2 regions of the Moritella viscosa genome follow, and region 1 is predicted to be linked to the other one. Evidence: predicted binding sites of a transcription regulator. Region 1 holds the regulator's gene; the other holds the start of a gene.

The links. Region 1 encodes LexA, which represses DNA repair genes until DNA is damaged. Its sites were predicted from a motif close to TACTGTATNNNNATACAGTA; they were not measured.
Region 2: the regulator LexA is predicted to act here: its motif matches at 2,297-2,316, upstream of BT797_RS14835 (DNA topoisomerase III).

The regions. Positions count from the first base shown of each region.
Region 1 covers NZ_FPLG01000097.1:95,611-99,187, forward strand. Annotated here, with positions in the region: gene plsB (glycerol-3-phosphate 1-O-acyltransferase PlsB) at 1-986, opposite strand, end outside; gene lexA (transcriptional repressor LexA) at 1,184-1,807, shown strand; gene BT797_RS14660 (STAS domain-containing protein) at 2,073-2,360, shown strand; gene BT797_RS14665 (response regulator) at 2,370-2,732, shown strand; gene BT797_RS14670 (chemotaxis protein CheA) at 2,735-3,577, shown strand, end outside.
Region 2 covers NZ_FPLG01000099.1:19,413-22,989, forward strand. Annotated here, with positions in the region: gene BT797_RS14815 (protein-disulfide reductase DsbD family protein) at 1-215, shown strand, start outside; gene BT797_RS14820 (nitrous oxide-stimulated promoter family protein) at 431-796, shown strand; gene BT797_RS14825 (NAD(P)H-binding protein) at 777-1,607, opposite strand; gene BT797_RS14830 (hypothetical protein) at 1,705-2,175, shown strand; gene BT797_RS14835 (DNA topoisomerase III) at 2,333-3,577, shown strand, end outside.

The sequences.
Region 1 (3,577 bases):
ATGTGTGGAGGGATCAAACCTTCATTGTAAATCACATAAGAAATAAGTAAGTAATCCATGTGGCTACGATGACAAGGCATAAAGACAATTTCATGGCCATCAGCAGCAAGTTTACGCACTTGTTCTGCGTTATTTACCTTGATCCCACTGTAGATTTTATTCCATAACCAGCCCAGAAAATTACTGGTGTTTTTGACTAGTTTATAAGAAAAATCACTGACAATTTCATCAATATAATCATTGGCACGTTTCTCCGCCTTTTTCGCTGAAATATTATGTTCTGCGATTTCAATTTGGATGGCTTTTTTAACTTCTGGATTACGTAGCAGTTGCTCAAATAGTTGATAGCGATTCGGTAGTTTAGGACCTGAGGCTGCTAATTTCTGACGACTGAAGTGGATTTTGGCGACACGAATTAATTTTTGCGCCAGTTTTTCATCAGTGCCATGCTGATCGGCCATGAAACGTAGTGATACAGGTTTATTAAAACGGACTAAGTTATCTTTGCGATTAAGACCCACAATGATTGTTTTACGTAAACGGCTTGGTGAAATACTGTTTGCTAATGACAGTAGTGGTATTTGACCTTCTTTACCGGGTGCGCGTCCCCAGAACAATGCCACTGGCATTAACTGAATATCAAGGGCTTTATCATCTTTGTGTAAACGTAATAGCTGTTGAAATTCGTCAAAAAATACGTCGGTATCTTTTACTCGGCCGAAGAGTGGCGCTGGGTTATCTAAGCAAACATAACTGGGAATAATGACCCCGTTAACTTTGATTGGTGTTAGCGGATCGGGCAACCCTAGCTCTTTACAAGCTCGTTGTAATGCAACGAGATCGGTCATCGATTTAGTTTTTAAAGCGTAAACAATAGGACGTGCTAAATCTAGATTTAACGCATCAACGGGGTTATCTGGTACGTACTGAGATTTAACTAAGCCGTTAACGAAACTTCGACTTAACATTGACGGTGTTTGTTGCATAGGTGTTATCATTCTGTTATTTAAAGTGCGAGAGTGCTTACTTCAATAATATCAGATGTGTAGCCATAAATCTGTGTTTCAGCGCCAGCAAACGATTAATTCATTATTATCCAGATATACCCAAGGCTTATATTGCAAACTTGATAATACTGTATATAATTACAAGAAACTGTATATAAAACCAGTTAGGGTTCATGATGAAAGCATTGACACAAAGACAAGCAGAAGTATTTGAATTAGTTAAACAACATATTAAAAATACTGGTATGCCACCTACCCGAGCTGAAATTGCTAAGGAACTTGGTTTCCGTTCACCTAATGCTGCAGAAGAGCATTTAAAGGCATTAGCACGAAAGGGCCATATCGAAATTCTTGCGGGTACTTCTCGCGGTATTCGTTTGTTGGTTGATGCTGACGAAGCCAGTAATGACAGTGGTTTACCTTTAATTGGGCAGGTTGCCGCCGGTGAGCCAATTTTAGCGCAAGAACATATTGAAGCACACTATAATGTTGACCCTTCAATGTTTACGCCAACGGCAGATTTTTTACTGCGTGTACGTGGTGAAAGTATGCGTAATATAGGGATTATGGATGGCGATTTATTAGCTGTACATAAAACTAAAAATATCAGTAAAGGCCAAGTTGTTGTTGCACGTGTTGACGATGAAGTTACTGTTAAGCGTTTTGAACAGCAGGACAATGAAATTTTACTGCATCCTGAAAATGACGAAATGAGCACAATTCGTGTTGATTTAAATTTCCAAAGTTTTGATATTGAAGGTGTCGCAGTCGGCATTATTCGTAATACCGATTGGATGTAATCACACCTTATTACCCATCGTACTTGAAGATAGATAGTTAATAACCCTATTATTGACTATCTATCTATCTATCTATCTATCTATCTATCCTTCTTTACCCGATCACCATATTGAAATTTAGACATAATTTTCAAATCTTGCTTTAACATCACAGTTCTGATCATCTTCTGCTTATTTATTTAATCCTTTTCTATACTCATGATTGGTTAGAAAAACAATTAAGTTTGTTTGATGATACGTTAGCGTAAATATAGGACTCGTTATTATGGAACAGCACTCTATTGCCGTGGATTTAGGTGAGAAGATTGATATTGCATCGATCACGGACCTCAAAGCTACACTCGATAAGCTTCCTCTTAACATTCACTCTCAAGTACTTGATGCGCGTAATGTTACTCATATAGACAGTTCCTCTTGCCAGCTTTTTTATGCTTATGCTCAGCATTTAATGAAACATAACACGACCCTTGTCTTTCTATCACCGTCCGATAAATTTATTACCGTTGTTAAAGCGCTGGGGTTTGAATCTTATTTTAATTACGTATCAGTATGAGGTGTTCTAATGAAACGAATATTAGCTGTCGATGACTCGGTATCCATTCGTGAAATGGTTCAATTCACCCTAAAACAGGCTGGTTATCATGTGGATGCCGCTGTTGATGGTGTGGATGGATTAGAAAAAGCTAAAACGGGACACTTTGATCTTATAATTTCTGATATCAATATGCCTCGTATGGACGGAATTAGCTTAATTAGGCAACTACGTAATGAACAAACTTATAAATTTACCCCTATCTTAATGTTAACCACCGAATCGGGCAGTGACAAAAAGATGGATGGTAAATCTGCTGGCGCGACAGGTTGGATAGTGAAACCCTTTAACCCTGAAAAACTCATTGCTACCGTGCAAAAAGTATTGGGGTAAGAATGGATATCGATCTTAAACAATTCCAGAATGTATTTATTGAAGAATGTGTCGAAGGGTTAGAGGTGATGGAAGCCGAACTGCTAAAGTTATCTCCTGGCTCAGTTGATAGCGAAGTCATTAATACTATTTTTCGAGTCGCTCATTCCATCAAAGGAGGGGCGGGCACATTTGGTTTTAATGAACTCACTGAATTTACCCATGTCGCAGAAACATTACTTGATGATTTGCGTGCAGGAAAATTAGTCCTTATTGACAGGCATATTAGTCTGTTTTTACAAACTGTTGATTGTTTAAGAGAGTGGATCCAACTATTAGCCTGTGATTCAGAATCAATCCCTAATAGTGCAGAAGAGATTAAATGTAAATATAACCAATTGTTACAATTAGATATAAATCAACAAGCATTATCGAATGATAATGAAAGGCCTGTTACTGAGTCTGCTAAGTTGGCTGTTAGTGCACGAGATTATAGCTTTTGGTTAATTAACTTTATTCCGGGCCAGGATATTTTAAAGCAAGGCAATGAGCCTCGTTTAATCTTTGCTGAATTACAGGATATGGGTGAGTTAAAAGTAACCCCTAAGATTACCGAACTCCCATTATGGCAGGCGTTATTACCAGAAGATATTTATGTTAGCTGGGAACTAGAATTAATTAGCGACATCAGTGAGTCGCAAATAAAAGAAGCATTTGAGTGGGTTGAAGATGACTCAAAAATTACCATTATACATTCCAATACTCTCCCTCACTCCAAGGCTGAATGTCTTAATACAGATTATTGTTTGGCTGACCCCGAAATAACCCAAGTTGTATCGAAAACAATAACAAATAAACCCTCGACT
Region 2 (3,577 bases), on a different contig from region 1:
ATATTATCGCCCGTTTAAATGCGGATAACGTTGTAGCGATGATGGGAGACTGGACTAAGCCGGATAGTCAAATTGAAGCTTATCTCAAACGCCATGGTCGTTATGCAATTCCATTTAATCAGGTGTTTGGTCCGGCATTGCCACAAGGAAAGCTATTACCTGAGCTATTAACGAAAGATGCCGTCACTATAGGCTTAGTGCAGGCTGGGCAGTAATGCAGACTGTTATTGCGTTATTACGGCGTGATAAATAGAGTAAGGGAAAAAAACGAATGCAAACTAAACGCATAGTTTTTTGTCTTGCAGTTCGATTATTTTACTGTTCTAATTGCGCTCTTCTGAATTTATACAAGACTTATTTTATTGTTTAACCAAGTTATTGACGGATTTACTAAACCGTTAAATTGGCTAATAGATAAGATAGATATACGATGAAAACAGTTACTGAAACTTTAGCACAGCCACGTTTAAACCGCGAAATGCGCCTGCAAAATGCAATGATCGCTATGTATTGTAAGCAGCATCATGTATACCAAGGCAAAGTGTGTCGTGAGTGCGAACGTTTACAGCAAATGACCGCGCGTAAGCTAGCATTTTGTGAAAGTGGTATAGAAAAACCCACCTGTGTAACCTGCACAGCTGTATGCTATACCCCTGTTGTCTCCAAACAAGTAAAGACTATTTCTCGTTGGGGCCGCCTGCGCATTTGGTTTCGTCATCCTATTCTCATGTCATTGTATTGTTTTGATAGCCTCAAACCAAGTCAAATGCCAAAACCTAAATTACTAAATCTGTAGCTGACTGATGTGTAAATTGGTAGTTTAATCGTTGCTTTAACTTCTCGTTGGCAATGATGCAATGTGGTTTGCTGTTCTTAGCTGTAAAGCTTGGAATAGTAATACCCAGTTGTTTGGCTGCTTGCTGATAGAATACTTTTCTGCTGGGATGGTGATCACAACTGGCATTGAATATTTCACCCCAACATTGTTGCTTGATCACTTGCTCAATGACCCCAACTGCATCATATTGATGAATCAGGTTTACAGGTGATTCTCCCGCGTCAAATATATGCCCGTTGCCACTCTTTTTTGACAAGCTCCGCGTTGGATTTCGGTCTGCGCTAATTAGTCCTGCAAAGCGGATAATAGTGAAATCAATATCTTGTTGTTGCTGAATTAACTGTTCTGCCGCATACACAGTACTGTTTGGATTTAAGAGAGATGTTTCGGTTAATGCTTGGTCTGTTTTTTGGTAGATGCTGGTGGAACTAATAAAGATCAATTTACCGACTTGGTATTCTTTGAGTAGTGCTAACAACTGTTCAATTTGTACCGCTAATGGTGAACTGGCATGATTTCCCTTACTGGCCGGTAACAGACAGATGGCAATATCTTTATTGCTTAACAAGCTTTTCCAGTCACCTTGTGGTTCATCGCTAAGGGTAGCGCTTACTGCTGGGATACCTTGAGAAACTAAACTTGATGATTTTACGGTATGGCTACAACTGACGGTAAGCGGATAGTCTTGCGATAATAGCTGTCGTGCTAGCGGTTTACCTAACCAGCCCGCGCCTATTATTGCAATTTTTGGTTGTTTATTTGTGCTCATATCCATTGCCTGTATTATCTAGTTAGATACAAGCGTAACGATTTTTGGTTATAATAGCTATTGATAATCTGTCGTTACATAAACTAAAGAGAAAACCATGAGTAGATTTACAGATAGCTGGGCTATCGTGCATATTGATGATTCTTACAATGCATCAGTATTAGGCAGCAGAGGCACTAAGCTACACTGGTGTAATGGCCGCGAACAGGCCGTTGAGTTTATTTATGATGAGTATCTCGCTATTTTGGCCGACACCGGTGAAATGGACGAAGAGTTAGTTTATGCCGCGAAAGAGCGTTTTGAAGTGCTACAAGAACAAACGCAATCTGATGCAGAGTGGATCGAGCACATCAACGAATTAACGGTCGATTTACGCCATATTGTTTGGTTTGGCAGCATTGCAGAAATGGCTGAATTAAACAATGAATTTGCGTGTGCAGTACGTGAAGTGTATTGGGAAGAGTTTGGTGAATATGATGAAGACGATCCAAGTGCATATGTTCCTGAAGATGAATGGTTAAACCTTTCTGAAGCCTTAGTCGAATATTTAGGCCGCGCAATCGTGTGATTTAATCACGCTGCCTATCGATAACAGATTAACGTATCAGCTTTCATTTAATACGTTAATCTACTCTCATCTAACACCTCATTTTTAAGTCATAGACTTACACGTTGAAATTAGCTACATTAACTGTTTATTCATACAGTCCATAATTGTTAACATCATGAAACTTTATATTGCCGAAAAACCCAGCCTTGGTCGTGCTATTGCCGATGTGTTACCTAAACCGCATAAGAAACAACAAGGTTATATTGAAGTCGGTAACGGTGATGTCGTGTCTTGGTGTATTGGCCACTTGCTCGAACAAGCAGAGCCGGATGCCTATGATGAAGCATTTAAAAAGTGGCGTTTAGAACACTTGCCTATCGTGCCTGAAACGTGGCAACTAAAGAAAAAGCCTAATACCAGTAAACAACTGACCGTATTGAGAGGGCTAGTTAAAAAGGCCACGAGTCTTGTGCATGCTGGTGATCCGGATCGAGAAGGGCAATTGTTGGTGGATGAAGTGATTGAATTTCTTAAAACCCCAGCGAAAAAGAAAAATACCGCACAGCGCTTATTGATCAGTGATCTTAACCCTGCTGCGGTGAAAAAAGCCTTGAATAATTTACAAGCAAACAGTGATTATATTCCCTTATCTGTGTCGGCATTAGCACGCTCACGTGCCGATTGGTTATATGGCATGAATATGACTCGGGCTTATACGCTACAGGGGCAAAAAGTTGGTTATCAAGGCGTTTTGTCTGTCGGGCGTGTACAAACCCCAATTTTGGGTTTAGTGGTGAGACGTGATATTGAGATTGCTAACTTTGTCAGTAAACCTTTTTATGAAGTGTTGGTGCATTTACAAACCCAACAGCAAGAGATGTTCACGGCCAAGTGGAAACCGAGTGAAGCTTGTCGTCCGTATATGGATGAAGACGGTCGGGTATTGGTAAAAAAATTGGCTGAAAATGTGGTCAGTCGCGTCCAGGGCCAAACGGGCGAAGTCACTAAGTTGGAAAAGAAAAATAAACAACAAGCCGCGCCACTGCCATATAACCTCTCTTCACTGCAAATTGATGGTGCGAAACGTTTTGGTATGAGTGCACAGCAAGTATTAGATACCTGCCAAGCATTATACGAACGACATAAACTCATTACTTATCCGCGCTCAGACAGCCGTTATTTACCCAAGGAACATTACGGACATCGTGGGGGGGTGATTAACGCAATATCCAAAACCAGTGAGTCATTGCAGCAAGCAGCCTTAAATGCTGATCAAAGTTTACGGAGCAAAGCTTGGAACGACAGTAAAGTTGAGGCCCACCATGCCATTATCCCCACCGAAAAAAGTAGCAGTGTAGAGCGTCTTAACAGTAGCGAAAAAAACATTTATGAATTAGTTGCAAGGCAATATTTATGTCAG